Regions from separate parts of the Pseudomonas palmensis genome, predicted to be linked through region 3. Evidence: predicted binding sites of a transcription regulator. Region 3 holds the regulator's gene; each other region holds the start of a gene.
The links. Region 3 encodes FliA, which starts transcription of late flagellar genes. Its sites were predicted from a motif close to CTAAAGTTTNNNNNNNNNNNGCCGNTAA; they were not measured.
Positions count from the first base shown of each region.

Region 1 (7,707 bases), 1.7 Mb from region 3:
GCTGAGCGACAGCCTGAGCCTGTTCGGGACCCTCGGCGCGTTCCCGGTGGAGTACAGCGCCGACACCGCCAGCAGCAACGGGCTGGACAAGGAGAGCAGCGACAACAAGTGGCTGTACGGCGCGCAGCTGGGCGCCAACTGGCAGATCAACGACAGCAACCGGCTCAAGGGCGCGCTGGCCTACTACCGCTTCGACGACATTGCCGGCGAGCGCTCCGGGGCATGCGAGCCGTGGAACGGCGACCCCGGCTGCGACAGTGACGGCAGCCGCCCGACCTTCATGCAAAAGGGCAACACGCTGTTCCTGCTGCGCGACATCACGCCCAACCCGGCCAACCCGGCCGCCACCCCGCAGCCGCAGTTCGTGGGGCTGGCATCGGAGTTCAACCTGCTGGACCTGAACGCGGTGTGGGACACCGAGCTGCCGCACGACTTCAAACTGCGCAGCCAGGCCAACTACATCCACAACCTGGCCTACGACGAAGGCGAGATGCGCAAGCGTTCGGCCGGCCAGTTGGCCAACAACCTCGACAGCGACGGCAACATCAAGAGCGGTGCCAATGCGTGGATGGTGCAGTTCACCCTGGGCAACGCGCTGGAGCTGAAAAAGCAGGGCGACTGGAACCTGTTCGCCGGCTACAAGCACATCCAGCCCGATGCCTTGCCCGACGGCTTCAACGATTCCTCGTTCCACCTGGGCGGCACCAACGCCAAGGGCTACATCCTCGGTGCCAACTACGGCCTGGACCAGAACGTGTACGCCACGGCGCGCTGGATGAGTACCGAGGCGGTCTACGGCGCGCCGTTCGATATCGATGTGCTACAACTTGAAGTCAACACGCGCTTCTAGCAGGCGCGCACAGGGAGAAAGAGCATGAACAAGCGAGCCTATCGGGCCTGTTGTTCGTACCTGCTGGTGGCGTTGGGCGTGAGCTGGGCGGGGGTGGCTGCGGCCGAAGGCATGGAAGAGCGCCTGCGCACCCAGCTGCGCAGTACCACCCAGCAGTTGCAGGCGCTGCAGAGCGAACAGGCGCAGGCTTCGGCGGCGCGCCAGAGCGCCGAGCAGCAACGCGATGCGGCCCAGGCCCAGGTGCAGCAACTGACCGCGCAACTGGCCCAGGCCCGTGGCCAGGCCGAGCAGCTGCTGGGCCAGCAGCAGGCCCTGCACGGCCAGGCGCAGGCGCTGGTGGCCAGCAGCAACGCGCAACTGGGCAAGTACAAGCAGGCCTACGACGAGCTGCTGGGCATGGCCAAGGCCAAGGAAGCCGAGCGTGCGCGCCTGGCCGCCAGCCTGGCCGAGCGCGAGCAGCAGGTGCTGGCGTGTTCGGCAAAGAATCAGCAGATGTACGGGGTCGCCAAGGGGATTCTTGCGGCCTACGAAAAGATCGATGTGGCGGATGTGATGAAGATGCGCCAACCCTTTGCCGGGGGCGCCCGGGTGAAGTTCGAGGAACTTGCCCAGGCCTACGGCGATCAGCTGTACCAGACCCAGTTCGATGCCGCGCAGGGCGGCAGCAAACCGCAAGTCAATTGACACAAGGAAGCGAAGCCATGAGCGACAACCAACTGATCGAAACCGTCAGCGCCGACTCTCTGACCACCCTGTTGCAGGATGCAGGTTGCCGAGTCAATCGCAGCGAGCAGAATGCCGTGGTGCAACTGCTCAGTGCCAGCCAGGGCGTGGGCTATGCGGTGCGCTTTGGCAACCGTGCCGAGCGCGAGGGCGAGTTCCTCGACTTCACCTACAGCTGCGCCCTGCGCATCCAGGGTGAACTGCCGGCCGGGCTGGCCGAACGCTGGAACGTGTCGCGCCGCTTCGCGCGGCTGTCGGTGCAGGGCGAGTTCCTGGTGATGGAGATGGACGTGATGGTGGCCGACGGCGTCAGCCACAAGCACCTGCTGGGCAGCCTGGTGCTGTGGGACCGCCTGCTGCAGGAGTTCATCGTGTACCTGCGCGACTACAGCCGCAACGTGGCCCAGGTGCAGGACGAGGCGGTGGCCGGGGCTGAAGCGGTGAGCGCTTCGTGACTCGACGTACGCTGTGGGCCGGCGCGGGCGCGCTGGCCGTTCTGGGCGTGGCAGTGGTGTTGGCACTGCGCACGGGGGATGACCCGGTGGCAGCCAGCGCGAAAGCGCCGGCGGTTGCCGCTGTGGCGAGCGATGCGGGGCCGGCGCTGGCGCGCCTGGGCGACCAGCAGGTCAGCGTGGAGGAGCTCAAGGCGCTGTTCGCCAAGCTGCCGGCGCCGGCGCGCGAGGAACTGAGCGGCAATCGCCAGGCCCTGGAGGGCTGGATTCGCTCGCGCCTGGCGGAAAAGGCGCTGTACCAGCAGGCCCAGGCCCAGGGCTGGTCGGAGCGTCCCGATGTGCAGGCGCAGACCCATGCGGTGGTGGAGCAGATCGTGCTGCGCGACTACCTGAACTCGGTCAGCCAGGTACCGGCCGACTATCCCAGCGAGGCTGAACTGCAGGCGGCCTACGAGAACGGCAAGGCCAGCCTGCAACTGCCCACGCGCTATCACCTGAGCCAGATCTTCCTGGCCGTGCCGGACGAGCAGTCGGTGGCACGCGTGCGCAAGCAGGCGCTGGCCCTGAGCAAGCAGGCCCAGGCTGCCAATGCCGACTTTGCCGCGCTGGCCAGGGCCAACTCGCAGGACCGCGAGAGTGCGCAGCGTGGCGGCGACAGTGGTTTACAGCCGCTGAGCCAGTTGCTGCCGCAGGTGCGCGATGCGGTGCCGCAGCTCAAGGAAGGGGCGGTGAGCGAGCCGTTGCAGAGCGCGGCGGGCTTTCACATCGTCAAGCTCATCGAGGTGCAGCCGCCGCGTGTGGCCAGCCTGGACGAGGTGCGCGACAGCCTGCGTGACCTGTTGCGCGCCCAGCGCCAGGAACAGGTGGCCCGGGCCTACGTGGACGGCATGTTCAACAGCGCGACGCTGAGTATCGATGGCGCTGCGCTCAATCAGGTCATGGACGCCAGCCGCTAGGCGGCGTCGATCAAGGAAGAGCGGGCCCTGGCCGGGGCCCGGCAGGAGGCGAGGATGCCGATGTTCGATATGCCGCACTACGTGCCCGATTATCCGCCGGCCGAGCCGCTGGCCAAGGTGCGGGCCGGGCTGGGCTGGGTGCAGGACGAGCAGATGCTCAGCTGTTTTCTGGCCAGTGCGCGGTGCGGCTGCTTCATGCAGGCTGCGCGCAGCCTCAACCTCAAGTCCACCCTGTTGCGCAAGAAGCTGGCGCAGCTGGAAGCGCGGGTGGGGTACCCATTGTTCGTCAACCGCGGCCATGCCCTGGTGCTCAGCCGCGAGGGGCGCCAGTTGCAGGCGTTGCTGCAGTCGAGCCTGAGCAGCAAGCCACAGGCCATGACCACGCTGGATGCGCCGGTGCTGGTGCGCCTGGCGGTGGCCGAGCCGATCATGCAGGACATTCTGGCGCGCAACCTGGTGGCTTTCGTGCGCCAGAACGCCGGGATCCGCCTGGATGTCAGCGGCCTGGATGCACAGGGATTGGCGCAGGCCGATGTGGTGCTGTGGCTCGATGACGAGGCGGGCAGCGTACCGCTGCCGGGGTTTGCCGGCGAGGCGCCGACGCGCCTGGCGCAGCTGGAGTATCACCCGCACATTGCCAAGCGCTATTCGCGCGAGAGCAACCGGCCGGTGTGCCGGGACGACCTGCGCGACTACATGCTGGTGCAGTGGCAGGGCGAGGCCCAGGTGGCGGCGCTGGCGCCGTGGAACCGCCTGTTGAACGAGCGCGAGGCGGGGGTGACGCGGGTGCCGGGCTATGACCTGTTCAGCCAGTTGATCAAGTGCAGCGCGTGCATCGGCTTGCTGCCGCATTATGCGGCGCAGCTGGACCGTGGCCTGCTGGCATTGCCGGGGTTGCTGGAGGCGCCGATGCGCCGCACGGCGTGGCTGGCGGTGCATGAGCGTGCGGCGCAGGCAGCGTTGGTGCAGGTGCTGGTGACCATGATCCGGGCCGCGTTCGAGGAGCGTCGGGAGTGGTTCTGAAGGGGCGCGGTGCCCTGTAGGCGCCGGCTTTGCCGGCGAACCGGCGCCGCACCTCAGACGATAAAACGCGTGACCAGCGTGGTCAGTTGCGTGGCCAGCTGCGACAGCGCATGGCTGGCGACGCGGGTCTGCTCGGCGCCCGCCGCCGAGCGGCCCGACAATTCACGAATGTTCAGCAGGTTGCGATCCACCTCGCGGGCCACCTGGGCCTGCTCCTCTGCCGCGCTGGCAATCACCAGGTTGCGCTCGTTGATCTGGCCGATGGCCGTGTAGATGCCCTCCAGCACCTGGCCTGACGCCTGGGTGATGCCCAGCGTGGACTGCGCGCGGCCGGTACTGGCCTGCATCGAGTCCACCGCCGCCTGGGTGCCCTGTTGCACGCTGTTGATCATCTGCTCGATTTCCTGGGTCGATTGCTGCGTGCGGTAGGCCAGGGTCCTGACCTCATCGGCCACCACCGCAAACCCGCGCCCGGCCTCGCCGGCACGCGCCGCCTCGATGGCGGCATTGAGCGCCAGCAGGTTGGTCTGCTCCGACACCGAACGGATCACCTCCAGCACCGTGCCTATCTCGCGAATCTGCACCGCCAGCTGTTGCAGGCGCTCGCCGCTGATCGCCACTTCACGAGCCATGGCCTGGGTGCCGTCGATGTTGTCGGCGACCTGCTGGCGGCTCTGTTCGGCCAAGGCATTGGAGGCACTGGCCGCCTGGGAGGTGGACACCGCATTGCGCGCCACTTCCTCGACCGCCGTGGTCATCTCGGTAACCGCCGTGGCGGCCTGTTCCAGCTCCTGGTCCTGCTGGCGCAGGCTCTGGGTGCTCTGCTCGGTCACGCTGTCCAGGGCCTGGGCGGCGCTGGACAGCTGCGTGGCGCAGGCGGTGATCTGCCCCAGGGTATCGCGCTGGCTGTGCTGCATGCGCTCCAGTTCGGCGAACAGCTGGCCGATCTCGTTGTGGCTGCGTACCGTCACCGGCACGCTCAGGTCGCCCCCGGCAATGCGCTGAAAATGCACGCCGGCCTCGCGCAGCGGGCGCAGCACACGGGCGACGATAAAGGCCCAGCACACGGCGGCCAGCACCAGGGTCAACAGCCCCAGCAGCACGCTCAGCCACTGGGCCGTGGCCAGGCGCTGGTCGGACTCGGCCATGATCTGCCGGCTGCGCTCGGCCAGGGCAGCCACCAGTTGCTGGCGCAGCGCCTGCAGGGCACGCATGGCGTTGCCGGCATCCACGTTGACGGTGAAGTAGTCGTCCAGCGAGCCCTTGAGCGTGGCGGCGCGCTGCCCGGCCACGGCGTTGGCGTAGTCGGCGAAGGTGCGCTGCAGGTCCTGGGCCAGGGCCTTTTGCGCCGGCTCATGGGTGTTGGTGACGAAGGCGTCGACCAGCGCCTGGCTGTCGCCCAGCAGCTTTTGCGACATGGCCAGGCGCGCCTTGGCACTGTCGAGGTGGCCGCCTTGCTGCTCGATAAAGCCCGACGACACGTTGGCACTGGCGCGAATCGCCATCAGCAGCGCGTTGTTGAGGCGGTCGGACTGCTGGGCGGTCTGGTCCAGCTCGTTGATCTGCGCGTCGCTGCCCACCGCCGCCCGCCAGGCGCTGACGGTGGAAAACAGCAGGGTGGCGCTGAACAGCAGCAGCACCCAGAACATTCCGGTGCGGATCTTGAGGTCGGCAAGCATGCGGGCATTACTCCTGGCAGTAAAAAATACCCCCACTCTGTGCGGTGGGTAGGCTGCTATCGGAGGCGCGGCGCATGACTTTAGGGGGCGACGACGGGTTCTGTTCGATTACCGCACAGCCTTTGTTTCAGCGGCCCTCGTGCTGGCGGCGGTAGGCGCCGGGCTGCACGCCGATGGCCTTGCCGAACGCCCGGGTGAAGGCGGCGATGGACTGATAGCCCACCGCTGCGCAGACCTGCTCGACGGTGTTGTTGGCCTTGAGCAACTGGCAGGCGTGACGCATGCGCAGCGCCAGCAGCACCTGGCCCGGCGACTGGCCGGCCAGCTCGTTGAAACGCTTGAAGAAGGCCGAGCGCGACAGCCCTGTGCAGGCGGCCATGCTCTCCAGCGACCAGGGCTGTTCGGGGTGTTCGATCAACTGCTCCAGCAGCGGGGCGAACGCCGGGTGACGGGCCAGGGCGACCAGGCCGCCAAGGTCCTGGTTGTCGCTCACCTGCTGGCGCAGCACGTACAAGAACAGCAACTGGCTCAGGCGCTCCAGCAGGGTGGAGGAGGGTGCGGGGGTGCGCTGGCATTCCTCCAGAATCAGCTCGAACAGCGCCCGCGCCGCCTGCAGCGACGGGTCGCCGGTGCGCAGGATGATCCAGTCGGCCAGCGACTCGGCCATCAGCGACGACAGCCCCGGCTGGAAGTGAAAGAACCCGCACACCAGCCCCACGCCATCCGCCGCCTGGCTGTCGAGTGCCTGCATCGGGATGCGCGGCTGGCAGCGCGCGGTGTCGCTGTCGGCGCTGTCGGACAGGCGATAGGGCAGGTCGCGCAGCAGGAACACCGCCTCGCCGGCCTCCAGCCGCTGCGGCTCGGGCTGGCCGTCGATGTGCAGCCAGCAGTGGCCCTGCACCACCACGTGAAAGCTGGCCCGGGCCAGGCCCTGGGTGCTGGCGTGCCAGCCACCGCAGTAGCGCCCCACATGGAACAGGCTGGCGTCCAGTTCCAGACGCTCTAATAACCAATCGACCAAAACGCTGGAAGAAATCATCTAATGGAAACACTCAGGAGCAAGTAATCGCGACTGTAGAATATGGATCGGTTTTCTTATAACCAACAGACTTGGCGAACACCTTCAGTATGCAGGAGACCACGCCATGTCACGCATCACTCTACACACCGTGCAAAGCGCCCCGGAAGCCGCGCGCCCGTTCCTGGAGAACGCGCAGAAGAATTCCGGCTTCATTCCCAACCTGCTGGGCGTGCTGGCCAACGCGCCGGCCGCGCTGGAAACCTATGTGACGGTTTCGGCGCTCAATGGCAAGGCCGAGCTGAGCCTGGCCGAGCGCGAAGTGGTGCAGCTGATTGCCGCCACCCAGCACGGCTGCGACTTCTGCGTGGCCGGCCATACGGCGGTGGCGCTTAACAAGGCCAAGCTGCCCGAAGAAGTGGTGCAGGCCCTGCGTGCGCGCGGCGAGTTACCATCGCCCAGGCTCGAAACCCTGGCCAAGTTTGCCCGCGAAGTGATTGCCACCCGTGGCAATGTGAGCGATGCCACCTACGCTGAGTTTCGCGAGGCCGGTTACACCGAAGGCCATGCCCTGGAAGTTATCCTGGGGGTGAGCCTGGCCACGCTGTGCAATTTCGCCAACGTGTTTGCGCGCACGCCGCTCAATGACGAGCTGGCCAAGTACCGCTGGCAGGCCGACGCTCAGTGAGCCCCGTGGCGCCAGTGTGTGGCTGGCGCCCTGTTCTAAGGAGGAAAGAACATGCTTGATCCCGTATTGCAGCACTGGCTGGAGGCCAATGCCGAGGCGCTCGACCAGGGCCGGTGCGACCCGCAGCAGGTGCTGGGGCAACTGGCCGCAGCCAAGGTGCTGGGTGTGGGTGTGGACCCGCTTCAGGGCGGCAGCGGCGCCAGTGTGGCCGACGCCGTGGAAACCGTGGCCAGCGTTGCCAGCTATTCGCTGGCCGCCGCCTTCGTGTTCTGGGGCCAGCGGGCCTTTATCGAATACCTGCTGCACAGCCCCAACAGC
Region 1 covers NZ_CP187958.1:4,597,541-4,605,247, forward strand. Annotated here, with positions in the region: gene ACPRTJ_RS21255 (putative porin) at 1-850, shown strand, start outside; gene ACPRTJ_RS21260 (hypothetical protein) at 875-1,534, shown strand; gene ACPRTJ_RS21265 (YbjN domain-containing protein) at 1,552-2,028, shown strand; gene ACPRTJ_RS21270 (peptidylprolyl isomerase) at 2,025-2,981, shown strand; gene ACPRTJ_RS21275 (LysR family transcriptional regulator) at 3,036-4,004, shown strand; gene ACPRTJ_RS21280 (methyl-accepting chemotaxis protein) at 4,058-5,683, opposite strand; gene ACPRTJ_RS21285 (AraC family transcriptional regulator) at 5,811-6,722, opposite strand; gene ACPRTJ_RS21290 (carboxymuconolactone decarboxylase family protein) at 6,829-7,389, shown strand; gene ACPRTJ_RS21295 (acyl-CoA dehydrogenase family protein) at 7,441-7,707, shown strand, end outside.
Region 1: a site for FliA is predicted at 5,740-5,767, ahead of ACPRTJ_RS21280 (methyl-accepting chemotaxis protein). Genes of this name have one in related genera too.

Region 2 (7,707 bases), 1.3 Mb from region 3:
TCGAAGGCGGCGACCTGGGGCCTGAACAACTGGGCCTGGTGATTGCACACTTCGGCGTGCAGGTAGAAGTCGAAGCACAGGACGGCGACGTGGCCGGCCAGGTGTTCCGTTGCCACCTGCGCGCCAACCTGCCGGCGCTGGTCACTGGTGACAAGGTGGTATGGCGCGCCGGCAACCAGGGTATCGGCGTGATCGTGGCGCAGATGCCGCGCAGCACCGAGCTGTGCCGCCCCGACAGCCGTGGCCAGCTCAAGCCGGTGGCGGCCAACGTCGACCTGATCGTGATCGTGTTCGCCCCGGCCCCCGAGCCGCATGCCAACCTGATCGACCGTTACCTGGTGGCCGCCGAGCATGCCGGTATCCGCCCGCTGCTGCTGCTGAACAAGGCCGACCTGATCGACGAGCAGAACGCCCCGGCGCTGAATGCGCTGCTGGCGGTGTACCGTCAGCTGGGTTACCCGCTGCTGGAAGTGTCGGCGCACCATGGCGACGGCATGCAGCAGTTGCAGACCATGCTCGATGGGCACATCAGCGTGTTCGTCGGCCAGTCCGGGGTGGGCAAGTCGTCGCTGGTCAACAGCCTGCTGCCCGATGTCGACACCCGCGTAGGCGAGCTGTCGGAGTGGTCGGGCCAGGGCCAGCACACCACCACCACCGCGCGGCTGTACCACTTCCCGGGTGGCGGTGAGCTGATCGACTCGCCGGGCATTCGCGAGTTCGGCCTGGGGCACGTGAGCCGGGCGGACGTGGAGGCCGGCTTCATCGAGTTCAACGACCTGATCGGCACCTGCCGCTTCCGCGACTGCAAGCACGACCGCGAGCCGGGCTGTGCGCTGCTCAAGGCGCTGGAAGACGGGCGCGTGCAGCAGCAGCGCATGAACAGCTATCGCTCGATCATTGCCAGCCTGCCGCAGGACAGCTACTGACGGTCATGGCGCAGGCGTTTGTTCGATGAACATCGCATGCGCCACATCCTCGACCAGGGCCTTGGACATGCCGCTCAGGTAATGTGCCGCCCAGACAAGCGTGCCATCCGGCTCGATGCCGGCTTGCAAGGTGAGCTTGTAGGCGCAACTGAGCAGCAGGGCTGATTGTTCCAGGGCGAAGTCGGCGTTGTGGCCGGCTTGCACGCGAAACAGGCGCTCGGCGGTGGGGCCGCCTTCGCCTTCGCCGAAAGTGCCGACGCCTAGTGTCTTGAAGACTGAGCTGTTTTCCATCTGTTATCTCCCGACGACTTTCTTAATTGGCTCTACGGGCGTCTTCGCCGGCAAGGCCGGCTCCTACAGGTACTGCGAGCCTTTGTAGGAGCCGGCCTTGCCGGCGAACGAGCGCGCAGCGCTCGCGATCAGTGCACGAGAGGATGTCTTCGAGGGGCAGATGGGCGTATTGGGGTGGATCGGGGACGATTTTCAACATGACCAACTCCAGTATCAGTGGAGCTACCACGCTTTGCTGTCAAACAAATAGGTGGCAGCTGTACGCGGGTTGACAGACCGAGGATACCGGAACTCGGCGCACACGAAGTGCCCCACGCACAGCCGCCATAAAGCGATGCACATGTGGTCCGAAATCAGTAACGGTCTGTCAAAACCGGTCGTTGAACACCAACGACGCAACGCAGACTAGAGCGCTACCGTGACCACCGCAATGGCGGGAAAGCGGCAAAAGTATGATTGGGAAGGGGCCTACAGGGAATAGGGAAATTCCGAAGATTCGCCTTACGCGGACACCTGTAGGAGCCGGCCTTGCCGGCGAAGGCGTCAGTTGTCGCAACACATTTGTAGGCCTTTTCACCCAGGCATGTAGTCCACCTCCTGATTCAATCCCACGCCTTGCACCACGCGTCGTAATCATCAAAGGTATCCCGCACCAGATTTGCGCCCACCAGGGACCTCCGGATGCCAGTCTCACTCCTCTACTGCCGCAACGACCTGGCCGCCGCCATGGCCATCGGCGAGCACCTGCGCCTCGAGGGCCTCGCCACCTGCCTGGAGGCCATCGACCCCCAGGCCGACGATGCCTGCACCCTCACCACCCTCATCAGCCGCAGCCTGCACGGCTGCACCCACCTGATCGTGCTGGTGTCGGGCAACACCTGCGGCGCCTGGTGGGTGCCCTTCGCCCTGGGCGCCGCAGCGCTGGCCGACCGCCGGGTCGCCACGTTCCAGCTGGGCGAGCCGGCCAGCCCCACCTACCTGGGCGAACTGCCGGCCATGGCGCAAGCCGCCGACCTGGACCTGTTCGTCAGCGCGTACCGCCTGGAACACACCCTTGGCCGCGCCCTCAACCTGCCCACGCAGGCCGCACCCGGCGACAATCGCTGCAATGCCCAGCACTTCCAGGCCGAGCTCAAGGCCAGCATCGGTCGCGGCTACTGAAATGCCGAACCCCACACAGCACAACGCCCGCACGGATCACTCCATGCGGGCGTTGTCGGCTGCCGGCTCACTGCGACTTGTTGGGCTCGTCCATCTTCAACACGCCATCCTCGAAGATGTTCAGCTTCTCGCGCAGTTCACGCGGCTGCATCGGCTCGGGCTCGGGCGTCGGTGCCGCAGCGCCCGGCGCAGGTGCCGCGCCCGGCTGGGCTGCGTCCGGCGGCGTCGGCGAGGTCTGTTCGCCCTCGATGGTGCGCTGGGCCTTCTTGGTCAGCACGATGATGTCGATACGACGGTTCACCGGGTTGAGCGGGTTCTCGCGGTCGAACAGCGACGACGATGCATACCCCACCACCCGCGCCACCTGGGCATCCGGATAGCCACCGGCCACCAGCGCCCGACGCGCCGCGTTGGCACGGTTGGCCGACAGCTCCCAGTTGCCGTAATCACCGGTGCCGGCGTAGGGCTTGGCATCGGTGTGGCCGCTGATGCTGATCTTGTTCGGCACCGCCTTGATGGTGTCGGCCATGGCCAGCAGGATGTCCTCGAAGTACGGCTGCAGGCGCGCACTGCCCAGGTCGAACATCGGCCGGTTCTCGGCGTCCATGATCTGGATGCGCAGGCCGTCCTGGGTGATCTCGAACAGGATCTGGTCCTTGAACTTCTGCAGTTGCGGGTTTTCTTCGACCTTGTTCTGCAGCTCCTGCAGCACCAGGTTCAAGCGGTCTTTCTCGACCTGCTCGGCCATGCTCTCGACCGCGTCCTTGTCCAGCTGGATGCTGGTGTCAGGCGTCGGCTCGGACTGCACTTCAGGGTTGATGGTCTTTTCCGGGGCCAGCTCCGGCGAGCCGCCCAGGTCGATGATGTACGGGGTGCCACTCTCGGAGAACCCGATAGGGTCCTTGAAGTAGCCGGCAATCGCGATCTTCTGCTCGGGCGTGGCGGTGGACAGCAGCCACAGCACAAGGAAGAACGCCATCATCGCCGTGGCGAAGTCGGCGAACGCGATTTTCCAGGCGCCGCCGTGATGGCCGCCGCCGAAGCGCTTTACGCGCTTGATGATGATCGGCTGATTGTTTTCCATGGATCAGCGACCGCGAACTGCTTGTTCCAGCTCGGCAAAGCTTGGACGGTGCTTGGGGAACAGCACCTTGCGACCGAACTCCACCGCCAGCGATGGCGGCATGCCGGAGGCCGACGCCACCAGTGCGGCCTTGATCGCCTCGTACACGTTGACCTCTTCCTTGGCGTCGTGGGCCAGGGAGGTGGCCAGCGGGCCGAAGAAGCCGTAGGCCGCCAGAATACCGAAGAAGGTACCCACCAACGCCGCACCCACGTGCAGGCCGATGGACTTCTGGTCGCCTTCGCCCAGCGAGGCCATGGTCACCACGATACCCAGTACCGCCGCCACGATACCGAAGCCGGGCATGCCGTCGGCGATGCCGGTCACGGCATGGGACGGGTGGTCGAGCTCTTCCTTCATGCTCAGCAGTTCCATGTCGAACAGGCCTTCGAGCTCGTGCGGGGCCATGTTGCCGGTGGACATGATGCGCAGGTAGTCGCAGATGTACGCGGTCATGCGCTCATCCTTGAGTACCGCCGGGTATTTGGCGAAGATCGGGCTGGCCGCGGCGTCTTCGATATCGCCCTCGATCGCCATCATGCCTTCGCGCCGGCTCTTGTTGAGGATCTCGTAGATCAGGCCCAGCACTTCTATATAGAAGGTGTGCGAGAAGCGCGAGCCGAACATGCTCAGCGACTTCTTGATCACGTGCATGGTCATGTAGCCGGGGTTGGCCTGCAGGAACGCACCAAAGGCGGCACCGCCGATGATCAGCACCTCGAAAGGCTGAATCAGGGCCGCGATCTTGCCGTGAGAAAGAACGTATCCGCCAAGCACGCTCGCGAATACGACAATGATGCCGATAATTTTAGCCATAGATTGGAAGCACTTACTGTCGTGGTCAGGGTCGGGGGCGGAAGTTCGTAAAACTCTTCTTCTACTTATCGGCAGTTCTGCGCCAGACTATAGCCAGTCAAGGCGAAAAGCCAGTTCGGCCACCTCCCAGCATGCCTAGTGAACTCACGTGCCAACTCAAATTCCAAAGACCCTAGACGCCTGGATCAAACTGCTCGACAGCGTGCAACTGCCGGTGCCGCTGGACAGTCACGAGCGGGTAAAAGCCGCCATCGGCGACAGCCGCCGCTCGCTGCGTGACATCGCCGATCTGATGCAGGACAGCCCCGCGCTGGTGCTCAGCGTGATGCGCGAAGCCAACCGGCATACCCACGCCAGCATGGCCGAGCCGGCCGAAAGCCTGGAAATCGCCCTCAACCGGCTTGGCCTCAAGCGCGCCGAAGAACTGCTGCTGCGCCTGCCCACCGCGCCGCCGGCGCAGATCCCCAAGGCCCTGCGCCACCTGCAGATGATCAGCCTGCATGCCAGCCAGCAGGCCAGCGGCCTGTTCGCCAGCCAACTGGCGCGGCTGTGGCAGGAGATCCACTGGGGCAGCCTGCTGTTCCTCTCGCCGTTGTGGACCCTGGCCCTGGCGCACCCCAAGCTGATCGAGGAATGGGAAGTGCGCGTGGTGCACCGCGGCGAGCCGGCCCTGCGCGTGGAGCGCGAACTGTTCGGTGTACCCCTGCTGGCGCTGTGCCGCGCCCTGGCCGACTACTGGCGCCTGCCCAACTGGGTTACCCAGGGCTACCACGTGCTCAGCGAAGAACGCCGCCTGCTGGTCAAGGTCATGCACATCGCCCGCCTGCACGACAACCCGCTGCGCCAGCAACAGCTGCTGGACGCCGACCCGGCCCTGCGCCGCTGGCTCAACCAGCCGGCCAACACCGTGCTGCTGGCCAACGGCCTGGCCCTGGCGGCGCAGCACGCCTGGGACTGCCCACACAGCCAGCGCTGGCAACGCCTGACCAGCCTGTACCTGCAGGTGCCGCTGAGCGACGTGCAGCAACAGGTGCACCAGCAGGCCGCCAACAGTGCGCGCATGCACGCCGACGACGACCTCTACCACCCCGCCGAATCGCTGATCTGGCCGACCGGCTCGCACTACGTGCACCGCCGCCTGCGGCCTGCCGACGTGCCCTCGACCGAATCGCTGGGGGCCTGGCGCAAATACTGCGCCGACCTGCTGGTGGAGCCCAGTGCATTCACCAACGCCATGCACCTGACCACCTACGCCCGCGATGCCCTGGTGGCCTGCGGCATGCAGCGGGTGATGATGCTGATGGCCGACAAGGGCATGACCCACCTGCGCGTGCACCAGATCGCCGGGCTGCCCGCCGAGGCCGGCGGCCTGGTGGTGCCGCTCGCCCAGAGCAAGCTGCTGCAACGCCTGCTGACCCAGTCGGCACAACTGCGCCTGACCCCGGACAACTATGCCCAGTTCGGTGCCCTGCTGCCCGGCACCCTGCGCGTGCTGTTCCGTGGCCAGCACCTGCTGCTGCGCTCGCTGTCGAGCAACGGCAAGGTGGTGATGGTGGTGCTGGCCGACCAGGGCGGCGGCCCGTTCTCGGAGATCAGCGTGCAGGCGTTCGGCAAGACCGCCCAGTGCATCGAGCGCGCCCTCACCGCCTTCAGCAACCGCAGCACCTGACCCATGCGCTACAATCGCCCACTCTGTTCCGATCTGGAGACTCTGGATGACTGACTTTTCCGGCTTGCCCCTGGTGATTGAACCCGCCGACCTGCAAGCCCGCCTGGATGCGCCGGGGCTGATCCTGGTCGACCTGACCAGCACGAAACGCTATGGCAGCGGGCACATTCCCGGTGCGCGCTTCGTCGACCCCAAGCGCACCCAGCTGGGCCAGCCACCGGCGCCCGGGCTGCTGCCGAGCCAAGGCGACCTGGAAAAGCTGTTCGGCGAGCTGGGGCACAACCCGGACGCCGTGTATGTGGTGTATGACGACGAAGGCGGCGGCTGGGCCGGGCGCTTCATCTGGTTGCTGGATGTGATCGGCCATACCCGCTATCACTACCTCGACGGTGGCGCGCTGGGCTGGACGGGCGAGCTCTCGACCGATGTGCCCGCGCCCGCTGCCGGCAGCGTCAGCCTGACCCTGCACGAAGCCCCCACCGCCACCCGCGAATACCTGCAAAGCCGCCTGGGCGCTGCCGACCTGGCGGTCTGGGATGCGCGCAGCCCGCAGGAGTACCGGGGTGAGAAAGTGCTGGCCGCCAAGGGCGGACACGTCCCGGGCGCGGTCAACTTCGAGTGGACGGCCGGCATGGACCAGAACGATCACCTGCGCATCCGCAAGGACATGCCCCAGATCCTCGAGCAGCTGGGCATCACCCGCGACAAGGAAGTGATTACCCACTGCCAGACCCACCACCGCTCCGGCTTCACCTATCTTGTGGCCAAACACCTGGGCTACCCACGGGTCAAGGCCTATGCCGGCTCATGGGGCGAATGGGGCAACCACCCCGACACGCCTGTAGAAGTTTAAGGAAATTCAATGAAATCCCGCTTGTTCATCATCAGCCAGTACCTGCTGCCCCACCACCTGCTGTCGCGCCTGGCCGGCTGCGTGGCCGAATGCCGCGTGAAATGGTTCAAGAATGCCTTCACCGCCTGGTTCGCCAAGCGCTACCAGGTCGACATGTCCCAGGCCCAGGTCGAAGACCTGACCGCCTACGAGCACTTCAACGCATTCTTCACCCGCGCGCTCAAGCCGGATGCACGCCCGCTGGACCAGACCCCGGGGGCGATCCTGTGCCCGGCCGACGGCGCTGTCAGCCAGCTGGGCCCGATCGAGCATGGCCGCATCTTCCAGGCCAAGGGCCACAGTTTCAGCGCCCTTGAGCTGCTGGGCGGCGACCCGGCCAATGCTGCGCCGTTCATGGGCGGCGAATTCGCCACCATCTACCTGTCGCCCAAGGACTACCACCGCGTGCACATGCCGCTGGCCGGTACCCTGCGCGAGATGATCTACGTGCCGGGCCGGCTGTTCTCGGTCAACCAGACCACCGCCGAAAACGTGCCGGAGCTGTTTGCGCGCAACGAGCGCGTGGTGTGCCTGTTCGATACCGAGCGCGGGCCGATGGCCGTGGTGCTGGTGGGCGCGATGATCGTGGCGTCGGTCGAGACGGTATGGGCCGGGCTGGTCACGCCGCCCAAGCGCGAGCTGAAGACCTTCCGCTACGACGAGGCAGCGCGTGCACCGATCCACCTGGAAAAAGGCGCCGAGCTGGGCCGCTTCAAGCTGGGTTCGACGGCTGTTGTGCTATTCGGGCCAGAGCAGGTGAAGTGGGCCGAATCGCTGGGTGCGGGGTCGGTGGTGAACATGGGCGAATGCCTGGGGTTGCCGGCGCAGC
Region 2 covers NZ_CP187958.1:1,711,956-1,719,662, forward strand. Annotated here, with positions in the region: gene rsgA (small ribosomal subunit biogenesis GTPase RsgA) at 1-926, shown strand, start outside; gene ACPRTJ_RS07805 (DUF3077 domain-containing protein) at 930-1,217, opposite strand; gene ACPRTJ_RS07810 (toll/interleukin-1 receptor domain-containing protein) at 1,899-2,378, shown strand; gene motB (flagellar motor protein MotB) at 2,446-3,462, opposite strand; gene motA (flagellar motor stator protein MotA) at 3,466-4,317, opposite strand; gene ACPRTJ_RS07825 (HDOD domain-containing protein) at 4,466-5,986, shown strand; gene ACPRTJ_RS07830 (rhodanese-like domain-containing protein) at 6,033-6,839, shown strand; gene asd (archaetidylserine decarboxylase) at 6,849-7,707, shown strand, end outside.
Region 2: a site for FliA is predicted at 4,383-4,410, ahead of motA (flagellar motor stator protein MotA). Genes of this name have one in related genera too.

Region 3 (7,707 bases):
CGGCATCATCCGGGCGGCTTTCCAGCTCGACCAGTTGCTCGGACAGTTGCTCAAGAATTTCGCCGGCTTCTACCAGAAAATCCTGGAGGATTTCTTCATCGGCGCCGAAGCTCATTAAACGTGCTCCCTAAAAACCCAGGCTGGACAGCAGATCGTCGACATCGTCCTGACCGGACACAACGTCTTCACGTTTATCGGCATGAATCTGTGGTCCTTCACCCCGAGTCGGATGTTTTTCTTGATCTTTTTCGGCACGCAGCTGGTCGTGGTCATGCTCGATGCCGGCGAACCGGTCGACCTGACTCGCCATCAACACGAGCTTCAGAAGATTGCTTTCTACTTCGGTGACCAGTGCCGTGACGCGCTTGATCACCTGGCCGGTCAGGTCTTGGTAGTCCTGAGCCAGAAGAATGTCGTTGAGATGGCCGGCGACCTTGCGGTTGCCCTCGGCGCTGTGCGTCAGGAAACTGTCGACGCGCTTGACCAGCTCGCGAAACTCCGGAGCCTCGACTTCGCGGCGCATGAAGCGCTGCCAGTCGCCACTCAGGCTGGCCGCCTCGGCACTGAGGTCGTTGAGTACCGGCGTGCTTGCCTCCACCAGGTCCATGGTGCGGTTGGCAGCGCCCTCGGTCAGCTTGACCACGTACGACAGGCGTTCGGTGGCGTCGGTAATCTGCGAGACTTCCTCGGCCTGCGGCATGTGCGGATCGATCTGGAAACTGACGATCGCACTGTGCAGCTCGCGGGTAAGCTTGCCGACTTCCTGGTACAGGCCAAGGTCACGGGTCTGGTTCAGCTGATGGATCAGTTGCACCGCGTCGCCGAACCTGCCTTTTTCAAGGCTGCTGACCAGCTCCTGGGCATGTTTCTTCAGAGTCGACTCGAAGTCGTCCAAAGATGATCTTTTTTGCTCCATAAGCGCCCCCGTGGCGTACCTCAGCTATTGACGCGCTCGAAGATCTTTTCGATCTTTTCTTTCAGCACCTGGGCGGTGAACGGTTTGACCACATAGCCGTTGACGCCCGCCTGGGCGGCTTCGATGATCTGTTCGCGTTTGGCTTCGGCCGTCACCATCAGCACCGGCAGGTGCTTGAGGCGTTCATCCAGACGTACCTTGCGCAGCAGGTCGATACCGGACATGCCGGGCATGTTCCAGTCGGTCACCAGGAAATCGAAGTGACCGCTTTCGAGCATCGGCAACGCGGTGTTGCCGTCGTCGGCTTCCTGGGTATTGGTGAAGCCCAGGTCACGCAACAGGTTCTTGATGATCCGCCGCATCGTCGAAAAATCGTCGACGATGAGGATTTTCATGTCTTTGTTCAATTAGACCTCCAAGCAGTCTTTAACGCGCTCAGCGCTGAACGCGCATTCAATCAATTCGGGCACTACATTTCACGACTGTATGGAACGGCTGCTCAACGCGCCCGCCATTCCCCCAGGCGACCGCGCAAGCGTGCGGCGCACTGGCTGTGCAACTGGCTGACACGCGACTCGCTGACCCCCAGCACCTCGCCGATTTCCTTGAGGTTCAGCTCTTCGTCGTAGTACAGCGCCAGCACCAGGCGCTCGCGCTCGGGCAGGTTGGCGATTGCATCCGCCAGGGCTGCCTGAAAGCGCTCGTCTTCCAGATCGCGCGATGGCTCGAGCTGGGCACTGGCGCCGTCCTCGTGCAGGCCTTCATGTTCGCCGTCCTGCAACAGGTCGTCGAAACTGAACAGGCGACTGCCCAAGGTATCGTTCAAAATCCCGTAATAATCATCGAGACTCAATTGAAGTTCGGCAGCAACCTCGTGATCTTTAGCATCACGACCGGTTTTTGCTTCAATTGCACGAATCGCGTCACTCACCATGCGGGTATTGCGGTGTACCGAACGCGGCGCCCAATCCCCCTTGCGCACCTCGTCGAGCATGGCCCCACGGATGCGGATACCGGCATAGGTCTCGAAACTGGCACCCTTGCTGGAGTCGTACTTGTTGGAGACCTCGAGCAGCCCGATCATGCCGGCCTGGATCAGGTCTTCCACCTGCACACTGGCTGGCAGACGCGCCAGCAGGTGATAGGCAATGCGCTTGACCAAGGGTGCGTACCGCTCGATCAGCTCGTACTGGGCATCACGCGAAGCCTTGCTGTACATCCGATAGCCGCTTGCACTCATAGCACTGGTCCCGCACTGGTCGGTTGCACCAGCCGTTCGACGAAGAACTCCAGATGACCACGCGGGTTGGCAGGCAACGGCCAGCTATCGACCTTCTGAGCAATGGCCTTGAAGGCCAGCGCGCACTTGGAACGCGGAAAGGCTTCGTAGACTGCTCGCTGCTTCTGCACTGCCTTGCGGACACATTCGTCGTAGGGCACAGCACCGACGTATTGTAAGGCGACATCCAGGAAGCGATCCGTGACCTTGGTCAATTTGGCGAACAGATTGCGACCTTCCTGAGGGCTTTGTGCCATGTTGGCCAGCACCCGGAAACGGTTCATGCCGTAATCGCGGTTCAGCAGCTTGATCAGGGCATAGGCGTCAGTGATGGACGTGGGCTCGTCGCACACCACCAGCAGCACTTCCTGGGCCGCGCGCACGAAGCTGACGACCGAATCGCCGATGCCGGCCGCGGTGTCGATGACCAGCACGTCGAGGTTGTCGCCGATCTCGCTGAACGCCTGGATCAGCCCGGCATGCTGGGCCGGCGCCAGGTGCACCATGCTCTGGGTGCCGGAGGCCGCAGGCACGATGCGTACCCCGCCAGGCCCCGGCAGCAGCACGTCGCGCAGCTCGCAGCGGCCCTCGATGACATCGGCCAGCGTGCGTTTGGGGGTCAGGCCGAGCAAGACGTCGACGTTGGCCAGGCCCAGGTCGGCGTCCAGCAGCATGACCCGACGGCCAAGCTCAGCCAGCGCCAATGACAAGTTCACTGACACGTTGGTCTTGCCGACGCCACCTTTGCCGCCTGTCACGGCGATCACCTGTACGGGATGCATGCTGCCCATGTTTGTTCTTTACCTTGTCTTACTTAGACCGAGGCCACATGACTGGCTGCGCTTTCAACACCTGAAAAATGCCTGGCAGACCATTGATGTAGGTACTTTGCAACGTATACACATTTACCTCAGCCGACACGCTTGCCGTCGCTGTGGTACAGATCGGCGAACATGTCGGCCATGGCCTCTTCGCTGGGATCGTCCTGCATTTGTACACTGACCGCGCGACTGACCAGATGGTGCCGGCGCGGCAAGTGCAGATCGTCCGGAATGCGCGGCCCATCGGTCAGATAGGCCACCGGCAACTCATGCGTGATGGCCAGGCTCAGCACCTCGCCCAGGCACGCCGTTTCGTCGAGCTTGGTCAGGATGCAACCGGCCAGCCCGCAGCGCTTGTAGCTGTGGTAGGCAGCGGTCAGCACCTGCTTCTGGCTGGTGGTGGCCAGCACCAGGTAATTCTTGGCCTGGATGCCGCGCCCGGCCAGGGTTTCGAGCTGCATGCGCAGTGCCGGGTCGCTGGCCTGCAGGCCGGCGGTATCGATCAGCACCACGCGCTTGCGCAGCAGAGGGTCCAGGGCCTGGGCCAGCGACTGGCCGGGGTCGACGTGGGTCACCGACACATTCAGGATGCGCCCCAGGGTCTTGAGTTGTTCCTGGGCGCCGATGCGAAAGCTGTCCATGCTCACCAGCGCGATGTTCTGCGCGCCGTACTTGAGCACATAGCGCGCCGCCAGCTTGGCCAGGGTGGTGGTCTTGCCCATGCCGGCCGGGCCGACCATGGCGATCACGCCGCCCTCTTCGATCGGCTCGATTTCCGGCACCTGGATCATGCGGGCCAGGTGCGCCAGCAGCATGCGCCAGGCCTGGCGGGGCTCTTCGATGTCGGCAGTGATGTCCAGCACCTCGCGGGCCAGCGGCCCGGCGATGCCGATGCGCTGCAGGCGGCGCCAGAGGTTGGCCTGGTGCGGCTTGCTGCCCTGCAGCTGGGTCCAGGCCAGCGAGCCGAGCTGCACTTCGAGCAGCTCGCGCAGGCCCGAGAGCTCCGAACGCATGGAATCGAACAGACGCTGATCGACCGGCGCCGGGGCTGCTGCCTGAGGCCGCACGGGGGCCTCGACCTGCGGCTCTACCAGCGGCTCGGAGGCGGTCAGCGGCAGGCCGGCGAACAACTGGCGGTTGCCCTCCTCGCCTTCGACCCGGCTGCTGAGCTCGGCCTGCGCGGTGACGATGCGCGACTGGGTCTTGCGCAGTTCGTCCTCGAGCTCGACGTTCGGCACCCGCGGCGCAAGCGCGGACAGCTTGTAGTCCAGCGCCGCCGTCAGCTCGACACCGCCAGCAATCCGTCGGTTGCCGATGATGGCGGCCTCTGCCCCCAGCTCATCACGAACCAGCTTCATGGCCTGACGCATATCAGCGGCGAAAAAACGCTTAACTTGCATATCCCACTACCTCAGCCGTTGGGGCCTACTGTGGCAACGATGGTAACTTGCTTGTTGTCAGGTATTTCCTGATACGCCAAAACATGCAAATTCGGTACAGCCAGGCGGCCAAAACGCGACAGCATCTGTCGAACGGGTCCTGCGACCAGCAGGATTGCAGGTTGCCCTTGCATCTCCTGACGCTGGGCGGCCTCGATCAACGAACGCTGAAGCTTTTCGGCCATGCTCGGCTCAAGAAGAACACCATCTTCCTGACCCTGCCCGGCCCTTTGCAAACTATTGAGCAAAATCTGTTCCAACCTTGGCTCAAGCGTGATCACAGGCAGCTCGGACTCAGTTCCTACAATGCTTTGCACGATTGCGCGGCTCAATCCTACGCGCACCGAAGCCACCAGCGCGGCGGTATCTTGACTCTTGGCGGCATTGTTGGCGATGGCTTCGGCAATGGTGCGGATGTCGCGCACCGGCACCTGCTCGGCCAGCAACGCCTGCAGCACCTTGAGCAGACCAGACAGCGGCAGCACCCCCGGCACCAGTTCCTCGGCCAGCTTGGGCGAGCCCTTGGCCAGGACCTGCAGCAGTTGCTGTACCTCTTCGTGACCGATCAGCTCGTGGCAATGCTTGTAGAGGATCTGGTTGAGGTGGGTGGCGACCACGGTGCTCGCGTCCACCACGGTGTAGCCCAGCGATTGCGCCTGGCTGCGCTGGGCCACATCGATCCACACTGCCTCCAGGCCGAAGGCCGGGTCCCTGGCGGCGATGCCGTTGAGGTTGCCGAACACCTGCCCCGGGTTGATCGCCAGTTCGCGGTCGGGGTAGATCTCGGCCTCGGCCAGGATCACCCCCATCAGCGTCAGGCGGTAGGCGCTGGGGGCCAGGTCGAGGTTGTCGCGGATGTGCACGGTGGGCATCAGGAAGCCCAGGTCCTGGGACAGCTTCTTGCGTACCCCCTTGATCCGCGCCAGCAACTGCCCACCCTGGTTGCGGTCCACCAGCGGGATCAGCCGGTAGCCGACTTCCAGGCCGATCATGTCGATCGGGGTAACGTCGTCCCAGCCCAGCTCCTTGGTTTCCTGAGCACGCTGCGGCGACGGCAGCAGGTCCTGCTGGCGCTGCACTTCCTGCTGTGCCTTGACCTTGGCCTGGTTCTGCTTGCGCCACACCAGGTAAGCGCCGCCCGCGGCCATCAGGCCGAGGCTGAGGAATGCCACGTGCGGCATGCCCGGCACCAGCCCCATGACGATCATCAGGCCGCCGGACACGGCCAGCGCCTTGGGCGAATCGAACATCTGCCGGTTGATCTGCTTGCCCATTTCCTCGGAGCCCGAGGCACGGGTAACCATGATCGCGGCGGCGGTGGACAGCAGCAGCGAAGGCAACTGCGCCACCAAACCGTCACCGATGGTGAGCAGCGCATACACGCGACCGGCGTCGCCGAAGGTCATGCCGTGCTGGAAGATACCCACGGCCATGCCGCCGATCAGGTTGATGAACAGGATCAGCAGGCCGGCGATGGCGTCACCGCGCACGAACTTGCTGGCACCGTCCATCGAACCGTAGAACTCGGCCTCCTGGGCCACTTCGGTACGCCGTGCCTTGGCCTGGGCCTGGTCGATCAGGCCGGCGTTGAGGTCGGCGTCGATGGCCATCTGCTTGCCGGGCATGGCGTCGAGGGTGAAGCGCGCGCTCACCTCGGAAATGCGCCCGGCACCCTTGGTCACCACCACGAAGTTGATGATCATGAGGATCGCGAACACCACGATACCGACCACGTAGTTGCCGCCGATCACCACCTCGCCGAAGGCCTGGATCACCTTGCCCGCGGCTTCGTGGCCGTCGTGGCCGTGGAGCATCACCACCCGCGTGGACGCCACGTTCAGCGCCAGGCGCAGCAGCGTGGCCACCAGCAGGATGGTCGGAAACACGGCGAAATCCAGCGGGCGCAAGGCGTACACGCACACCAGCAGCACAACGATGGACAGGGCGATGTTGAAGGTGAAGAACACGTCGAGCAGGAACGGCGGGATCGGCAACATCATCATTGCCAACATCACCAGCAGCAACAGCGGCACCCCCAGGTTGCCCCGGCCGAGCCCGGACAGGTTGCTACGGGCGCTGTTGATTAACTGAGAGCGATCCACCGATATTCCTCTTCAAGCAAACTTTTGACGCCATGCGGGCGCTTGGCGCTGCTATTGCAAGAAGCTTTCCAACTTTGGATTAGTGACGCGACCTTCGCCGACACTGCCGGCTCCTGCAGCGAAGGGGCCGGCACCTCGGCGCCGACGGGAAGAGCTCAAACGGTTCAGGAATCGCGGCGCAGGTCCGGCGGAATCGGCAGATCCTTGAGCGGCTCCGGCGCCTTGCCCTTGCCCGCCCGGTGCTGGCGAATCTGATACACGTAGGCCAGCACCTGGGCCACGGCCAGGTAGAGGCCGGCCGGGATCTCTTCCTCGAGCTCGGTGGAGTAGAAGATCGAACGCGCCAGCTCAGGCGATTCCAGCACCTGGATGTTGTGGGCATTGGCGATTTCGCGAATCTTCAGCGCCAGGAAATCGGTGCCCTTGGCCAGCAGCGTCGGCGCATTGCCCTTCTCGGGGTCGTACTTGAGCGCCACCGCATAGTGGGTCGGGTTGGTGATGATCACGTCGGCATCGGGGATCGCCGCCATCATGCGCCGCTGCGACATCTCGCGCTGCAACTGGCGAATACGCTGCTTGACCTCCGGCTTGCCCTCGCTGTTCTTGTACTCGTCGCGCACCTCCTGCTTGGTCATCAGCAGCTTCTTGTGCGACTGGTACAGCTGCAACGGCACGTCCACCAGGGCAATCAGCAACAGGCCGGCGGCCATCCACAGGGCACTCCAGCCCACCACCTGCACGCTGTGGATGATCGCCTGCTCCAGCGGCTCGTTGGCAATGGCCAGCAGGTCGTCACGGTCCGACGACAACACCACCAGCGCCACGATCAGGATCACGAAGAACTTCGCCAGGGCCTTGAGCAGCTCGGTCAGTGCGTTCAGGGAAAACATGCGCTTGATCCCCGACAGTGGGTTCATGCGGCTGAACTTGGGCGCCAGGGTGCCGCCGGCAAACAGCCAGCCACCCAGCGAGATCGGCCCGATGAAAGCCACGATCAGCGCCACCAGCAATACCGGCTGCAGCGCCATCAGGGCCATCTTGCCCGAGGCCAGCAAGAAGGTGCCCATCGAGCGCTCGTCGATCAGCGTGTCGCGCGACAGGGTGAAGTTGATGCGCATGATGTCCATCAGCACTTCGGCCAGGCCACCAC
Region 3 covers NZ_CP187958.1:450,700-458,406, forward strand. Annotated here, with positions in the region: gene ACPRTJ_RS01985 (chemotaxis protein CheA) at 1-115, opposite strand, end outside; gene ACPRTJ_RS01990 (protein phosphatase CheZ) at 128-916, opposite strand; gene ACPRTJ_RS01995 (chemotaxis response regulator CheY) at 937-1,311, opposite strand; gene fliA (RNA polymerase sigma factor FliA) at 1,416-2,156, opposite strand; gene fleN (flagellar synthesis regulator FleN) at 2,153-2,986, opposite strand; gene flhF (flagellar biosynthesis protein FlhF) at 3,106-4,416, opposite strand; gene flhA (flagellar biosynthesis protein FlhA) at 4,428-6,557, opposite strand; gene flhB (flagellar biosynthesis protein FlhB) at 6,722-7,707, opposite strand, start outside.

Region 4 (7,707 bases), 470 kb from region 3:
CCGCTGTAGGGCAGGTCGAGGTGATAGTCGAGCAAGCCACCATCCCGGTAGGTGCCCGCCCCGACCCCCGGAATGTCCCGCACGCCTTCCATCACCATGGGAATGGAGCCTGAAGCGAGCAGGGCATGACGCAGGTTGTCGACCGCCAGCGGCAGGCAGCGCGAAGGGAAGTCCGTGAGGGGGTTCAACGGCGGTGCGCAGCGTGCGTCATGCAGGATCACGCGTTCGAAGTGCCGGGCCAGCCGCGAACGGCTCACGAGGTTGTCGGCAATCACCGACGACAGGCCTACGCCCAGTCGGCCTCGATGATCGTGCTGAAGCAGGCCGTGGCTTCTGACCAGCATGATGTTGAGCCGATAGTGGGGGTTGTCGAGAATGCGAGCATCCTGGCCCTCCAGCAGGTCATCGAGCATGCGACGACAGCTCTGGCTGACCTGGGCCTGGGTCACGCCCTTGGCGAAATCCTGCTCGGTATACAGATGGCCCAGGCGCAGCAGGGCCTGGGCGGGGTCGGGCAGGCAGGCACTGGCGAAGCGCCAGGAGCCGATCGATGCCCCGATCAGCGAGCGCGCGCGCGGTGCTGTGGGCAGCCACTGGCCGAACAGCGCCAGGTCGATACCCTGGATACCCAGCGCCTTGGGGCCGCCTGCAGCGCCCGGTAGCACCCCCACGTCTGCAGCCTGCAGACCGCGTTCGCGTACATGGGCAAACGCCCGCGTGCCGGCCTTGAGTGTCAGCGCTGGAAACTTGATCTGGATTGAGCTCATAAGGGCCTCGTTGTCCTGGATCAACGATTATAGAGAAGCGTGGACGGAACAGGGGCGCGCCTGAGCTATCATGGCGCCAGTTGTTTTCAGTTTCAGTTAAGTTGGGTTCGGTATTCTGAACCCGTAAGCAAGATTGATCCTAAATGGAGAGACACGATGAAAACATTGACTGCCCTGTTCGCCACCGCCGCCCTTGCCCTGAGCGCCAACGTTGCGCTGGCTAAAGACATCCCCACCAATGAAGTCGTGCAGCTGGTCCAGGCCAAGACCATCCTGTCGCTGGATGACCTCAACGCAAAAGCGCTGGCCAAGCATCCGGGTGCCACCATCAAGGACTCCGAGCTCGAGGACGTGTACGGCCGTTATGTGTACAAGGTCGAACTGCGTGACGCGCAGAACGTCGAATGGGACGTGGACCTTGATGCCAAGACCGGTGAAGTACTCAAGGACGCCAAGGACACCTGATGACTGCACGCAAGCGAACGGCACCGTGGCTGTTCCTCGCATTGCTGGTCTTCTGTACGCCGGCCCTGGCCCGCGACCTCGATCAGGATGAAGCCCTGGAGCTACGTCAGAAGGGCATCATCCTGCCGCTGGAGCAACTGTTGAACTCCGCCCTGGGGCGTTACCCCGGGGCGAAGTTGCTTGAGGCGGAGCTGGAAGAGAAGCACAACCGCTACGAGTACGAAGTCGAGCTGGTCACCCCGCAAGGGGTCGTGCGTGAAATCAAGTTCGATGCACGCACGGGTGTGCTGATCAAAGATGAGGAAGATGACTGATGCGCCTGTTACTGGTCGAGGACAACGTCCCGCTGGCCGATGAACTCACCCAGAGCCTGCAGCGCCAGGGCTACGCCATCGACTGGCTGGCCGACGGCCGAGATGCGGTGTACCAGGGTAGCAGCGAGCCCTATGACCTGATTATCCTGGACCTGGGGCTGCCCGGCCTGCCCGGCCTCGAAGTGCTGGCCCAATGGCGCGCCGGCGGGCTGTCGACCCCGGTGCTGATCCTGACCGCACGGGGTTCCTGGGCCGAGCGCATCGAGGGCCTCAAGGCCGGTGCCGACGATTACCTGAGCAAACCCTTTCACCCCGAAGAGCTGCAACTGCGCATCCAGTCGCTGCTGCGCCGCGCCCGTGGCCTGGCCAACCAGCCGACCCTGCAGGCCGCCGGCCTGCACCTGGACGAAGGCCGCCAGTGCGTGAGCCGCGACGGGCAGGACGTGCAACTGACCGCCGCCGAGTTTCGCCTGCTGCGCTACTTCATGTTGCACCCGCAGCAGATCCTTTCCAAAAGCCACCTGGCCGAGCACCTCTACAACGGCGAAACCGAGCGCGACTCGAATGTGCTCGAAGTACACGTCAACCACCTGCGCCGCAAGCTGGGGCGCAGCGTGATCGAAACCCATCGCGGCCAGGGCTATCGCTTTGGCGGAGTGGTCGAGTGAAGTCGATCCAGGCGCGCCTGAGCCTGGGGCTGGTCGGTGTACTGGTGGTGGTCGGCCTGGCCCTGGCGCAGATCAGCCTGTGGCTGTTCGAGGTCGGGTTGCAGCGCTACCTGGAGACGGGGTTGCGCAAGGAAAGCGAAAACCTGCTGGTGGCGCTGGTGCGCGGCCACAGCGGCCTCGAACTGGACGAGCGACGCCTGTCGTCGGCGTACCAGCGGCCGTTTTCCGGCTACTACTTCCGTATCGATTTCGAAGGGGGCAGTTGGCGTTCCCGCTCGCTCTGGGACATGGACATGCCCCGTCCGCCAACTCCCGGCCTGCACGCGGGCCTGGAGCTGGGCCCGGCTGGCCAGCAACTGCTGGTGCTGCGTGCCGACTACCGGCGCCTGGGCCAGGCGATCTCGATCAACGTGGCGCAGGACTATACCCCCGTGCGCGACGGCTTCCGGCGCATGCAGCAGCTCGGCCTTGGCCTGGGGCTGGTGGCGCTGCTGTTGATTCTGGTGCTGCAACGCATCACGGTCACACGCTCCCTGCGCCCATTGGAACGCACGCGCGAACAGATCGCCCAACTGCAGCAGGGCAAGCGCTCGCAGCTCGACAGTGAGGTGCCTGTCGAACTTGAGCCCCTGGTGGCGCAGATCAACCACCTGCTGGCACACACCGAAGACAGCCTCAGACGTTCACGCAACGCGCTGGGCAACCTGGGGCATGCCCTGAAGACTCCCCTGGCGGTGCTGATGAGCCTGGCGTCGAGCGAGCGCCTGAACGACCTGCCCGAGGTTCGCGTCCAGTTGCAGGCTCAGCTGGAGCAGATCCAGCAACGCCTGAGCCGCGAACTCAATCGCGCCCGGCTGGCCGGCGATGCCCTGCCGGGGGCGCATTTCGATTGCGCCACCGAACTGCCGGGCCTGCTATCGACTCTGGGCATGATTCACGGCGATCACCTGCTCATCCGCCATCAGGTGCCCGATGGGCTGTCCTTGCCCTGGGACCGCGAAGACCTGCTCGAGCTGCTGGGCAACCTGCTGGACAACGCCTGCAAGTGGGCCGACAGCGAGGTCTGCCTGAGCATCGAGCAAGAGGGCGGGGTGTATCGCCTGTGGGTGGACGATGATGGCCCGGGCATCCCCGAAAATGCCAGGGCCGGGGTGCTGGAGCGCGGTGCGCGGCTCGATGAACAGGTCGATGGCCATGGGCTTGGCCTGGGCATCGTTCGCGATATCGCCGAAGCCTGGGGTGGGCAGATGAGGTTGCTGGAAAGCCCGCTGGGCGGGCTGCGGGTGAGCATCGAGCTACCCCGCAGGGCAGCCCGATAACACCATCAGACGCGGAACTGGTCCATCAGCCCCTGCTGCTGGTTGGCCAGGCTGTTCAGCGACTGGCTGACCCGCGCCGACTCATTGGCCTGCTCCGAGAGTGACTCGGTCACATCGCGAATGGTCGCCACGTTGTTGTTGATTTCCTCGGCCACCGCGCTCTGCTCTTCGGCGGCACTGGCAATCTGCAGGTTCATGTCGCTGATCACGGTGACGGCCTCGCCGATCTGGCGCAGCGCAGTCACGGCCTGACCGACCTGGTCGACGCTACCCTGGGCCTGGCGGTGGCTGCTGTCCATGGCGCCCACCACCTCGCGGGTGCCGGCCTGCAGTTGCTCGATCACCTGACGGGTCTCCTCCACCGACTCCTGGGTGCGTCGGGCCAGGTTGCGCACCTCGTCGGCCACCACCGCAAAGCCGCGCCCGGCTTCCCCGGCACGGGCCGCCTCGATGGCGGCATTGAGCGCCAGCAGGTTGGTCTGCTCGGCGATGGAGCGGATCACTTCCAGTACCGAACCGATCTTCTCGCTGTTGTCGGCAAGGCCTTCGACCTGGGCCATGGCGGTGTTCATGTCGGCTGCCAGGGTACCGATGCTGGTGGTGGTGCGGTCGATCACCGCCAGGCCCTGACGGGTCGCCTGGTCGGCGTCGCGCGCCGCCTGGGCCGCTTGCGCAGCACTGCGCGCCACATCCTGGGCGGTGGCGCTCATTTCGTGGGACGCCGTGGCCACCTGGTCGACCTGACGGTACTGCTGCTCCATGCCGGCGCTGGTCTGCGAGGCAATCGCCGAAGACTGGTCGGCAGTGTCGCGCGCCGCCTGCACCGAGCGTTTGACCTCGGCGATGATCGGCTGCAGCTTGTCGAGGAAGCGGTTGAACCAGCCGGCCAGTTCCCCCAGCTCGTCGCGCTTGTCGTAGTTCAGGCGGCGGGTCAGGTCGCCTTCGCCGCTGGCGATGTCCTTGAGCATGGCGGCCACGCCCAGGATGGGGCGGGTCACACTGCGCGCCATCACCCAGATCAGCAGCAGCCCCACGATCGCGGCCAGCACACCCAGGCCCAGCTCGATCAGGGTGCCACTGGTATTGCGCTGGTCGAGCTCGTTCTTGAGGGTCTCGGCCGGGCCGGTCAGGGCGCTTTGCGGCACATCCAGCAGCACGCCCCAGGGCTTGCCCCCCGGAATCGGTGCAAACGATGCCAGCACCTTCAGGCGCTCGTCCTTGTGGAGGCTCTGCAGGGGCGTGCCGCTGCTCAGCAGGCCTATCAGCTCCTTGCCGCTGGTGCTGTCGACCTGGTCGAAGCGTTGCGCCAGCTTGCCCGCATCCGGGCTGTAGCCGGCCAGCAGGCCCACCGGGCTGATGATGCCGATGCGGGTCTGGCCCTGGTACAGGTTCTGGCTGGCTTGCTGGCTCAGCGCCTGCAGGCTGTTCAGGTTGATGTCGATCGACAGGGTGGCGACCACCTTGTCGGCCACGATCAGCGGGAACACGATGCTGGTCATCAGCACCCGCTGGCCGGCAATGTCATAGAAGTAGGGTTCGATCACGCAGGTCTTGCGCGTGGTACGCGGGCACACCGACCAGGTGTTGGCCGGCTCGCCGCTGGGGCCGATGCTGGTGTCGGTCATGTCCTTTTCGGGCAGCGCCATCGAGGTCAGCTTGCCGGGCGTGGGCTGCGACCAGTACAGGGCGAAGCGGCCGGCCTCGTTGCTGCCCAGCTCGGCCTGGTTGGCGAACAGGGCATCCTTGTTGTCCAGGGCGTTGGGCTCGAACACCAGCGACAGCCCCAGCAGGTCGGGGTTGGCCTGCAGCGCGGCGCGCACCTGGCGGGTCATGTCCTCGCGCAGGTCGAAGGCGTCCAGAAAGCGCTTTTCGGCCTGCTCGCGCAAAAACAGCACCTGGCGCGCAAAGCCTGCACCGTATTGGTAGGCATCCATGAACTGGCGGCGGATGCTCAAGGCCTGGACTTCGCCCTGGGACTCGATACGCGACTGGGCCGCTTCGGTCAGCATCTGCATGCTGCTGGCCTTGACCAGCTCGGAGTTGTGCTCCATGCGGTACAGCGAAAGGCCCACCAGCAGCGTAACGATGCTGGCCAGGCAGAGCCCGGCCAGCAGGGTGATTTTCCACTGGATGGAAAGTTGTCTCGACGACATGACGAAGTCCTTTGATCCAAAAAAAGATTGAGGCTGACGACTGTAACGGCCAGGCGCAGTTTTTCTTTATTCAAACGTTCAATTGAAATGCGTCGTTTTCAGTCATGCATGCGACCCGCGTGCAGCCGTCTAGCCCCGTACTTTGACAAGTGGCGGGTGCTGCTTCAGAGTGTGCGCCCTCCCATAAAAACACCTGTCGTTCGGCCACTGCGCTCGCAGTCTGTCGCCGCAGCGCAAGCTTTGTCTGGTTTCTAGAGGTCATGAAATGAATGCAGTAATTGCCGCGGTCGGCATCATGCTGATATTGAGCCTGGCCCGTGTGCACGTGGTCATCGCCCTTATCATCGGCGCGCTCGCCGGCGGCCTGGTGGGCGGCCTGGGTATCGAAGGCACGCTCAAGGCGTTCAACGGCGGCCTGGGTGGCGGTGCCACGGTGGCATTGTCGTATGCGCTGCTGGGCGCATTCGCCGTGGCCATCGCCAAGTCCGGGCTGGCCCATGCGCTGGCCGATCGCGCCCTGTCGATGTTCCATGGTCAGCGCAATGCCGAAGGCGGCAAGATCAAGTGGCTGCTGATCGGCCTGTTGCTGGTGGTGGCGATCTCGTCGCAGAACATCCTGCCTATTCATATCGCCTTCATTCCGCTGCTGGTGCCGCCGCTGCTGTACGTGCTGACCCGCCTGCAGATCGATCGGCGCCTGGTGGCCTGCGTGATGACCTTCGGCCTGATCACCCCGTACATGTTCCTGCCAGTGGGGTTCGGCAACATCTTCCTCAATCAGATCCTGCTGGCCAACGTCAGCCGCAGCGGGGTGGACGTCAGCGGCGTCAACGTGACCCAGGCCATGGCGATACCGGCGGCGGGCATGCTGTTCGGGTTGCTGCTGGCGGTGTTCTTCAGCTACCGCAAAAAGCGCGTGTACGACGTGGCAAAGATCGAGCAGGTCGAGCAGGTGGCGGTCAGCTACAACCCGCTGACGCTGATGGTGGCCGGCTGTGCAATCGCCGCGGCGTTCATCATCCAGCTGTGGCTGGACTCGATGATCATCGGTGCGATGGCGGGCTTTCTGATCTTCTCGCTGTCGGGCATCGTGCGCTGGAAGGACACCGATGACCTGTTCACCGAAGGCATGAAGATGATGGCCATGATCGGCTTCATCATGATTGCCGCGTCCGGCTTTGCCGAGGTCATGAAGGCCACCGGCGAAGTGAAGACCCTGGTGGAGGCCTCGGCCGGCTGGATCGACCACAGCAAGGCGGTCGGGGCGCTGCTGATGCTGCTGGTGGGGCTGCTGGTGACCATGGGTATCGGTTCGTCGTTCTCCACGGTGCCGATCCTGGCGGCGATCTTCGTGCCGCTGTGCGTGCAACTGGGCTTCGACCCGCTGGCCACCGTGTGCATCGTCGGTACTGCCGGCGCGTTGGGTGATGCCGGCTCACCGGCGTCGGACTCGACCCTGGGCCCGACCTCGGGCCTGAACGTCGACGGCCAGCACCATCACATCTGGGACACGGTGGTGCCGACCTTCCTGCATTACAACCTGCCGTTGCTGGCGTTCGGCTGGGTAGCGGCGATGGTGCTGTAGCGCGCCAGGGCGCAGGAGCTGGGCGCGAGGCTCAGCTTTTTCGCGGGGGCGGCGAGATGCGGTTGAGCACCGTATCGCCGTTCTTGTTGCGCGTCAGGTACACCGGCAGCACCTTGGGCATGTTGCTCACCAGGCGATTGACCTCGGTGGTGTTGTAGATGCCGCTGATGCGGATGCTGCCGGTACTGGCGTCCGCCAGCAGCAACGGCGTTTCCAGGTAGCGGTTGATCAGCGGCAGGGCCTGGTCCAGTGGCAGATTGTCGAGGATCAGCTTGCCGCCGCGCCAGGCCAGGCTGGTGTCGTGGGCATAGGTCTGGCTGAGGGCCGGCTCGTAGTCGCCGCGACGGTAGCTGGCCTGCATGCCGGGGCCCAGGCGATAGCCGCTGTCCGGGTCGCTGCTGTTGCTGCTGACCAGCACCGAACCTTCCACCAGGGT
Region 4 covers NZ_CP187958.1:5,802,712-5,810,418, reverse strand. Annotated here, with positions in the region: gene ACPRTJ_RS26820 (patatin-like phospholipase family protein) at 1-767, opposite strand, end outside; gene ACPRTJ_RS26815 (PepSY domain-containing protein) at 924-1,232, shown strand; gene ACPRTJ_RS26810 (PepSY domain-containing protein) at 1,232-1,546, shown strand; gene ACPRTJ_RS26805 (response regulator transcription factor) at 1,546-2,214, shown strand; gene ACPRTJ_RS26800 (sensor histidine kinase) at 2,211-3,533, shown strand; gene ACPRTJ_RS26795 (methyl-accepting chemotaxis protein) at 3,539-5,686, opposite strand; gene ACPRTJ_RS26790 (Na+/H+ antiporter family protein) at 5,952-7,271, shown strand; gene ACPRTJ_RS26785 (FecR family protein) at 7,303-7,707, opposite strand, start outside.
Region 4: a site for FliA is predicted at 5,729-5,756, ahead of ACPRTJ_RS26795 (methyl-accepting chemotaxis protein). Genes of this name have one in related genera too.